DNA from 4 places in the Sphingobacterium lactis genome. Region 2 is predicted to be linked to each of the others. Evidence: riboswitches for the same ligand, from Rfam matches in the RefSeq annotation. Region 2 holds a riboswitch; each other region holds the start of a gene.
What was found. Region 2 has a riboswitch for S-adenosylmethionine ahead of G6N79_RS09210 (5-oxoprolinase). Riboswitches for the same ligand answer to the same signal wherever they lie in the genome.
Positions count from the first base shown of each region.

Region 1: it holds a riboswitch for S-adenosylmethionine, as region 2 does, so the genes downstream of both, G6N79_RS05280 (methylenetetrahydrofolate reductase) here and G6N79_RS09210 (5-oxoprolinase) in region 2, are expected to answer to the same signal.
Region 3: it holds a riboswitch for S-adenosylmethionine, as region 2 does, so the genes downstream of both, metE (5-methyltetrahydropteroyltriglutamate--homocysteine S-methyltransferase) here and G6N79_RS09210 (5-oxoprolinase) in region 2, are expected to answer to the same signal.
Region 4: it holds a riboswitch for S-adenosylmethionine, as region 2 does, so the genes downstream of both, G6N79_RS15580 (O-acetylhomoserine aminocarboxypropyltransferase/cysteine synthase family protein) here and G6N79_RS09210 (5-oxoprolinase) in region 2, are expected to answer to the same signal.

Region 1 covers NZ_CP049246.1:1,206,879-1,209,082, forward strand. Annotated here, with positions in the region: gene G6N79_RS05270 (30S ribosomal protein S16) at 1-4, shown strand, start outside; gene rimM (ribosome maturation factor RimM) at 146-673, shown strand; SAM riboswitch class I at 782-881, shown strand; gene G6N79_RS05280 (methylenetetrahydrofolate reductase) at 929-1,885, shown strand; gene G6N79_RS05285 (peptidase associated/transthyretin-like domain-containing protein) at 1,951-2,204, opposite strand, start outside.
Region 2 covers NZ_CP049246.1:2,104,894-2,107,097, reverse strand. Annotated here, with positions in the region: SAM-I-IV-variant riboswitch at 697-790, shown strand; gene G6N79_RS09210 (5-oxoprolinase) at 850-1,110, shown strand; gene G6N79_RS09205 (DUF2891 domain-containing protein) at 1,187-2,204, opposite strand, start outside.
Region 3 covers NZ_CP049246.1:1,328,479-1,330,682, reverse strand. Annotated here, with positions in the region: gene G6N79_RS05770 (sensor histidine kinase) at 1-107, shown strand, start outside; gene G6N79_RS05765 (response regulator transcription factor) at 129-818, shown strand; SAM riboswitch class I at 1,246-1,344, shown strand; gene metE (5-methyltetrahydropteroyltriglutamate--homocysteine S-methyltransferase) at 1,416-2,204, shown strand, end outside.
Region 4 covers NZ_CP049246.1:3,556,074-3,558,277, reverse strand. Annotated here, with positions in the region: gene G6N79_RS15580 (O-acetylhomoserine aminocarboxypropyltransferase/cysteine synthase family protein) at 1-1,160, opposite strand, end outside; SAM riboswitch class I at 1,397-1,509, opposite strand; gene G6N79_RS15575 (hypothetical protein) at 1,679-2,116, opposite strand.

The DNA.
Region 1 (2,204 bases), 900 kb from region 2:
TTAATTCTTTCATACAGTATTCGAAAAGGCCGATTCAAAAGAATCGGCTTTTTTTGTGCATGAAATCGGGGTATAGCTGTTGCAGTTCGTAAATTTTCCCGCCAACCCGAAAGAAATCCTTATTTTTACAGATCAAATACACAACATGACAATAGATCAGTGCTTTTATATTGGTTATATCAGTAAGACCCGTGGGCTGAAAGGCGAGGTACAGTTATTCTTCGAATTCGAGGATTATATGGACCTGGACCTGGATTTAATTTTTCTGGAGGTGAACAAGAAATTGGTTCCTTATTTTGTGGATGCCATTAAGCTGCAGCAAAATAGTACGGCATACGCAACATTTGAAGATATCGACCACATCGATAAGGCGCAGGCTATTGTCCGCAAGAAAATGTATTTGCCGAACGATAAAATGCCGGAGCGGGATCCCGAGGACTTTACCTACAAAGATTTGGTCGGCTTCCTGGCAATCGAGGAGAGTGAGGGCGAGTTGGGTGAAATTACCCATGTGCAGGAAATGCCCCAACAATTTATCGCTACGGTAGATATTGATGGCAAAGACGCCATGTTCCCCCTGAACGAAGATTTTATAGTAGGAATTGACCCGGAAGAGCAGGTAATCGTGTTACGATTGCCAGAAGGCTTGATCGATATGTACTTAGAAGATTAGGAGGTTTAGACCTCCTTTTTTTATGCCCATGGCGACGGGTGCTTAAAATCGATCTACTTTTTTCGGTTAACATTTTGAGATTACAGGTCTATTAGCGATATTAGCCGTCGCTTATAGAGAAAGGCAGAGGGACTAGACCCGCTGAAGCCTTAGCAACCTGACACCAGTCAAGGTGCTACATTCTACCCTTAACGAGGAAAGATAAGCTGAAGAACCGGTCACCGCTGTGTTTTCTCTAAGCCTTAATATATTCTTATGAAAATTGTAGATCACATCAAGAACGCAAAAGGGAAGACGCTGTATTCTTTTGAATTGTTGCCACCAGCGAAGGGACAAGGTATCCAAAGTATATTCCAGACAATGGATGAACTGATGGAATTCAAGCCCCCATTCATTGATGTTACGTACCATAGAGAGGATTACCTGTATAAGCAGCACTCGAACGGCCTGTTGGAGCGTGTTTCCTATAGAAAGCGCCCAGGAACGGTAGCGATCTGTGCGGCGATTATGAGTAAATACAAGGTGGATGCGGTGCCACACCTGATCTGCGGAGGCTTCACCAAGGAAGAAACGGAAAATGCACTCATTGACCTGAATTTCTTGGGTATCGACAATGTCTTGGTATTGCGTGGCGATGCACGCAAGGGCGACGCCGATTTTATCCCTACCGTCGGCGGGCATGCGTATGCAACGGATTTGCTACAGCAGGTCGTGGATATGAACCGCGGACAATACCTGCATGAGGATATCGTCACCTCCGAGAAAACCAACTTCTGTATCGGTGTGGCCGGTTACCCTGAAAAGCATTTCGAATCCCCGAACTTCAATACCGATTTCAAATGGTTGAAGAAAAAAGTGGAAATGGGAGCCGAATTTATCGTAACCCAGATGTTCTTTAACGTGGAAAAATACAAGGAATTCGTAACGAAATGCCGTGAAAATGATATCCATGTACCTATTATCCCGGGATTAAAACCATTGACGACCAAAAAGCAATTGATTACCCTACCACGGATCTTCCATCTGGATATTCCAGAGGATTTGAGTGATGCCGTGGAATCCTGCAAAACCAATGCAGATGTTCGCCAAGTAGGTGAGGAGTGGTTGGTACAGCAGTGTAAGGAATTGATCGAATTTGGTGCACCGGTATTGCATTTCTATACCATGAGTAACCCTGGACCGACACGGAAAATCGTCGAAAAATTGGTGTAACGGAAATTGAAGAAATACCTGTATAATACCAAAGCCCTGCTGATGTCAGTAGGGATTTTGTATGTTTAGAATTTGTACCGAAAGCCCAATGTCGTATAGCCTACTAGATTTTTATACGACTGGAAGTATTCCATTCCTTGTTGGTTATCTACCAAACCCAAGGGATCGGCAGATTTCAATCCTAAATTTTGCAAAAAGTTGTCTGCCTCCAACAAGAGTTCAAGCTTATCGGATAAGCTATAGCGCGTTGAAAGGTTCATATCCAAAAAGGAATTGCTTTGCTGCCTATCTTTGATGAAACTGTACTTAAGGAATGTTT
Region 2 (2,204 bases):
TGGTGGTTCGGTATCCAGCACAGTGCAAATATCAATAAATGCTATGCTGGCTTCCTACCTAACGAAATAAATCTTTCCAGGGTACTTCCCTGCCCCTCTTTATCCCTCGCTTTCAAAATCCCTGAGAATTCACAAAACCACTGACCAAAAGTACCAAATAAATGTTTATCACCTTTTTTTTCATTTCTACTAAAAATTCTATTAAAACACTTATTATCAATTTTTTACATAAAATTATAAGCCAAATAGCCCAAAAAATTGCTTGGACCTTGTTCGAGGTGAGAGCGTGGTGAGAGCGTACTGAGAACGAGGTGAGAGCGTGTCTATAGACACGGTCCCACCTCGTATGCAATACGGACGCACCACGGACGCACCTCAGACAAGGTCCACACCTATCCCAAGCGACAATAATTCGCTCATTAGGATTTGGAAATTGGCAAATGGGAACGAACAAACTGTGCGAACTGCATAAGGTGAGAGCGTGGTGTCGATATGACTTTACTAAGAAGACACCTGGATTCTAGAAGATTTTACAAAATGATGGAGGAAGGGTGAATGTGGACATCGCTGAACTGAATATACGCAATAAGTTTTTGCTATTCAAATCTTTAAACGTTTAAATTTCACCTGGATATGCAGGCTAATTTTTATTTTTTTTGAAATATTTTTGGAATTAAAAAATAATCCACTAAGTTTGTAGAGTATTCAGAATTGCACAGGCAATACCAACCGAGTGAAGACACCGCGGTGGTAAACCAATACGGGCGACAAGCCAAAAACAACGTACTATAATCAAGCAAATTATTATTCTGAATGCAATGATGGTTAAACTTTTTAAACATGTATTGTATGTCGAACACAAAACCCCTACAACAGCACCTTTTGGAGCAGTTTACGCACTACTCCACCAACGAACTCGTGGTATTGAACAATGATCTGGTCAAGTCCAACTGGGGCACCAGTAAAACGGCATTCCGAACCGCATTGATCAATGCGCTTTCCAGTCGCGGCATCGATCTTTCGGCCATTATCAGCACAGAAGATGGATTTACGCAGATCCATCAGGTGGCCGTAAAACTGCACGAAAACAAATTAATCCCCATATGCTAATGTAAAAATCCCTGCCGATGACATGATTCGACAGGGATTTTCATTTAAACTGTGGTGCGGATCTAAAAGCTAAGATTTAATTTCCGCCACTCCCCTTTTCCACGGCATATAGCGCAAATGTGCCGAGCCAATGCGTTCCCATATAATCGTCCTTGGCATGGAGGTTTCCAATGGAAAAGCGAAAATGCGTATTGGCGATATCCTTGAGGTGCGCAAGCGCAGGGTCTGTTCCGGCTATTCCGTAAAGACAAGCGGCACGGCTATAGTTCAATCCATCCAGATGCACCAATTTACCATCAGTGCGATCCTTTACAATGGCAGGTTCCAAAGCAAAATCCGCTTTATACAATGCTGGCATAAATGCCTTCAACCACTGCTGGTACGCATCTTTATCATAGACCATCCGCATCAGGTTTGCTTCTTCCAAACAAGGGGATAGAAAATCATATCCACTCGGTTCGTAAGCCAGGTCACAGCCCTTGTCCTTTTCGAAAAGCCGAATGGCATTTTCCTTGATGGTCGATGCAAAGGCGGTATCTCCCACTGCATTCGCATATTCTAGGGAAAGCATCAGGCTGAAAGCCGAGTTATCATGCTGTCCAGCACGGATGGGATAGACCAGTTTGGGTAAGTAGCTGGTATAGCGATCCACCAACAGCGTGACCAAGGGTTGCAAGGCAGATGCCCAACGGGACGCATCGGGGTCCTGCCATTGCTGCAGCTCCTCCTGTAATTTAAAGAGCCAAGCCCAACCGTAGGTACGCTCGAAGCTCAGGTTGTTCTCATCCTGGAAAAAGGCCATTTCCTGTGCCACGTTTTCCGGCGTAATGTGCCGATTGAGTACGTCGCGAATCCGACCAGCACTGTCCACTGCTGGATATTTCTGCATCAATTTGACAATGGACCAGTATCCGTGCACAGAGGAGTGCCAATCATAGCAGCCATAAAAAACAGGTCGCAGTGTTTTGGGTGTCTTCAGATCTGCAGCACTCCCCAACGTTTGCCCGAGCTTATTCGGGTACTCCACTTCCAAGCAGTGCGTAGGTAAGGAAAATATCGTTTCGGCAAGTTCAACCGTTAAAGTTGGTGGTTCA
Region 3 (2,204 bases), 780 kb from region 2:
TTATTAGACGCCTCAACGGCAAGATTACCGTAAAGAGCGAAAAAGATAAAGGCACACAATTTGAAGTAACTTTACCTTTGAAGAATGCATCAAAGGAAGTTGCATAATCATTATTATAAAGGACACATATGAATCAAAAGATATTATTAGCGGAAGACGACCCGAACCTAGGCGAATTGTTAAAGGATTACCTGGAGCTGAAAGGGAAATTTGACGTCGTACTTTGTGTCGATGGTCAAGAAGCAATGGATGCATTCCGCAAGGATGAATTCGATTTGTGCATCCTGGATATCATGATGCCCAAAAAGGATGGTTTCTCCCTGGGTAAGGACATCCGGAAGATCAATCAGACCATCCCCATCATCTATGCTACCGCAAAGGGCATGATGGAAGATAAAACGCAGGCTTTCGAGCTGGGTGGCGATGATTACATCACCAAGCCTTTCCGCGTGGAAGAACTCCTGCTCCGCATTAACGCACTCCTGAAAAGAGCGGCCAAGGACAAGGAGGAAGAAGTGTCCGACAAATTTGAAATCGGCGACTACTTCTTTGACTACACCAGCCAGATCATTTCCTACAAAGGACAGCAGCAAAAGCTCTCCACGAAGGAAGCCGAGCTGTTGCGCCTGCTATGCCTCAAGAAAAACGATGTCCTGACACGTGAGGAAGCCCTGATCAAAATCTGGCACGACGACAACTACTTCACCGGCCGCAGTATGGACGTATTCCTCAGCAAATTGAGAAAATACCTGAAGGAAGATCCCAACGTGGAAATCGTCAATGTACATGGCAAGGGATATAAGTTGTTGGTCAGCTAGTTTGGCCACCACATGTAATGTGGTGGCCAGATATGAGATTTGAGATGTGAGATATGAGAGTTAGATGTTAGATTTGAGATGTGAGATTTGAGACAGTGAGGGTGATATGTGGTGGCCCGATACGAGAGATAGATGAGAGATTTGAGATATGAGATATGTGACAGTGAGGGTGATATGTGGTGGCCAGATCTGAGATATAAGAGTTGAGATATTTATATGGGTAACGGAAATTTCCGTTACCCATTTATTTTTTTTAAATTTTAATTCGCAAAACTTTAAAAAATCATAAAAAACATATCTACAACCTTCCTATCACATATCTCAAATCTAGCATCTCAAATCTAAAGGACCCTTTCTATCTCACATCTCATATCTCACATCTCAAATCTAATTTGCATATATAAAATCTTCTCCCTAACTTAGCCACCGCTTATAGAGAAAGGCAGAGGGACTAGACCCAATGAAGCCTTAGCAACCTGTCACTTGACAAGGTGCTACATTCTACCTGATAAAGGAACGATAAGCTGGTTACATGAGTCCTTAGTAGCCTTCTCTTAGCAAAAAAGACATATTGAACATTTAATTTAGTAGAACTATATGCTATTAACAAACAATTTAGGTTACCCACGTGTGGGCGCCTTCCGTGAATTGAAAAAAGCTAATGAGGCTTACTGGGCGAAAAAGATCAGCGCGGAAGAATTATTGCAAGCAGGACTTAAAATCCGTGAAAGCAATTGGAACACTCAAAAAGAGAACGGCATCGAATTAATCCCTTCCAACGATTTTTCTTTCTATGACCAAGTTCTTGACTTATCATTAACTGTAGGCGCTATCCCTGCGCGTTACAATTCCCTATTGAACAAAATCGACCGTCAGTACAACTTGGATCTGTACTTTGCGATGGCTCGTGGTTTCCAAGAAGGCGGTGTCGATGTGACAGCGATGGAAATGACCAAGTGGTTTGATACGAACTACCACTATATCGTTCCTGAATTCGTGAAGGATCAGGAATTCAAATTGACTTCCGAGAAATTCTTGAACGAATACAACGAAGCAAAAAAATTGGGTATCGAGACAAAACCTGTTTTGATCGGCCCGATCACTTACCTTTTGTTGGGTAAGGAAAAAGAAGCTGGCTTCAACCGTATCGATCTTATCGACAAACTATTACCGGTTTACGAAGAGATCTTGGGCAAGCTTGCTGATGCTGGCGCAAAATATGTGCAGATCGATGAGCCTTTCTTGGCATTGGATATCGATGATGCTACGAAAGCTTTATACCCTGAAGTATTCGAAAAATTAGCTGCTGCAGCAAAAGGCATCAAATTAATCGTTGCAACTTACTTCGAGGCATTGCGCGACAATGAGGATATCGCTGTGAATCTT
Region 4 (2,204 bases), 1.5 Mb from region 2:
TGGATTATCAAGGATTTGGCATCTCCGACATTCGCCAAATGGGAAATCAATTCCAAGGAATCGATAAACTCATTGGCTTTTTCAACACCGCCTTTCACGGTGAAGGAAAGCACTGCGCCGTAACCATTCTTCAGGTATTTCTGTGCATTCTGATGGTATGGGTGGCTTTTCAATCCAGGATAGCTCACTTGTTCCACTTGTGGATGTGCTTCCAACCATTGGGCAATCTCCAGCGTGTTGTCGACATGGCGCTGAACACGAAGGGAAAGGGTTTCCAATCCCTGAACCAACAGGAAGGAGTTAAAAGGCGATAGGGCAGGGCCAAAATCGCGAAGCCCTTCAACCCGCGCACGGATAGCGAATTGGATATTGCCGAAAGGACCATTCTCGCCGAATACATCCGAGAATACCAAGCCATGGTACCCTTCGGAAGGTTCTGAGAACTGTTTGAATTTACCGTTGCCCCAGTTGTAGTTTCCACCGTCGATGATCACACCACCGATGCTGGTACCATGACCACCGATCCATTTCGTTGCCGACTCCACGACAACATTGGCTCCATGCTCCAATGGTTTGAAGAGGTAACCGCCCGCGCCGAAGGTATTGTCGACGATCAAAGGCAGGTCATGTTTCTTTGCAACGGAAGCAATCCGGTCAAAATCTGGAATGTTGTAGCTCGGATTACCGATCGTTTCTACATAGATTGCTTTGGTCTTGTCATCGATCAACGCTTCGATCTTATCCGCATCCGTATCTTCTGCAAATCGCGCTTCAATGCCAAGGCGCTTAAAGGATACCTTGAATTGATTGTAGGTACCACCGTACAGATTGGCTCCGGAAACGAAGTTGTCACCCGCCTCCAAAATGTTGGTCAAGGCAATGAATTGTGCAGCCTGACCGGAAGCGACTGCGACAGCAGCAACACCACCTTCAAGGGCAGCAATGCGTTTCTCAAAAACGTCTGTCGTGGGATTCATGATCCGGGTATAGATATTTCCGAATTGCTTCAGTGCAAACAGGTTTGCGCCGTGTTCCGCATTCTCGAAAACGTAAGATGATGTCTGGTATATTGGCAATGCGCGTGAACCGGTAGTTGGATCAACTTCCTGGCCTGCGTGCACTTGTAAAGTTTCGAATTTTAGGTTTTTATTATCTGCCATGTTATGCTATTATTAGTCTTGTTAAAAAATTGATGGATGAACGGTATTGTGGGATGGTGGTCGTCATGGAAAAAGCAGTGTAAGATATGCACATTGCATACCATAGCCTACTCGACGACTAGCGCATTCGCGCCATACCGCCACAACAAGCCGTATGAAAAGAGGGTGTCCCCGTCGGTTTTCCAACGGTATACGAAAATTCTAGAGTAGTCAATTTTGAAATCATAGTCTATTTTCATTTATATGCTCCTAAGCCTTATTGCCTCGGACAGGATTTGGCACCTTTTCAATCCTATTGAAGGTTGCCAGTGGGTCATTGAGCCAGTCTCTCGCCACTTCTTTATAAATCAAGACCATTCTTTTGGAAGGGTTTGATTAGATGTACTACTATTGAAGTACCCCGCAAATATAGGATACCAAATTTAATTTTGCAATTTTTTTCAAAAGAAAAGCGCTTCAATGTCCATTTCCAGCTCAGAAACAAGGCATTGAAGCGCTAGTTATGTAAATTATTATTTTTAGAATGAGGAGTTTTTCGAATCCCGCATCTGAATGATCTGATCGACCACATATCGGGTATTTCCACGCCACGGCAACACACCATTGTATTCTTTATAGTGCAGATCAAATACCTTTCCGCTATTTAAGGACAAAATTTGGTAGATGGAGTCGTTTTCAATGGAGAATTCAAACTCGTTGTTGGAAATGCCACCGCCGGCAGCTTGCGAACGGATACCTTCCTGGATTAGCTTACCTTCGTAGGTTTTGAAGAGTTTCCCCTTTTTTACGCTGTAATTCAAAACGCCAGACTTGACGCCGTCACCGAAAACAAAATAATATTTCCAGTAGAATGCACCTGCAAGGATCAAGAATAGCACAAGTAAGAACCATCCAAAAAACTTCTTCGCACCTGAGGCGAATTTATTCGGTTGCTGCGGTTGGTTAGATTTTTCCATTTTTATAATTTCATTTATGTGTTATCTGCAAAAAGAATACCTAAAATTATAAAAAAAGGTTGACCCTTAGTTAGGTCAACCTGTGATA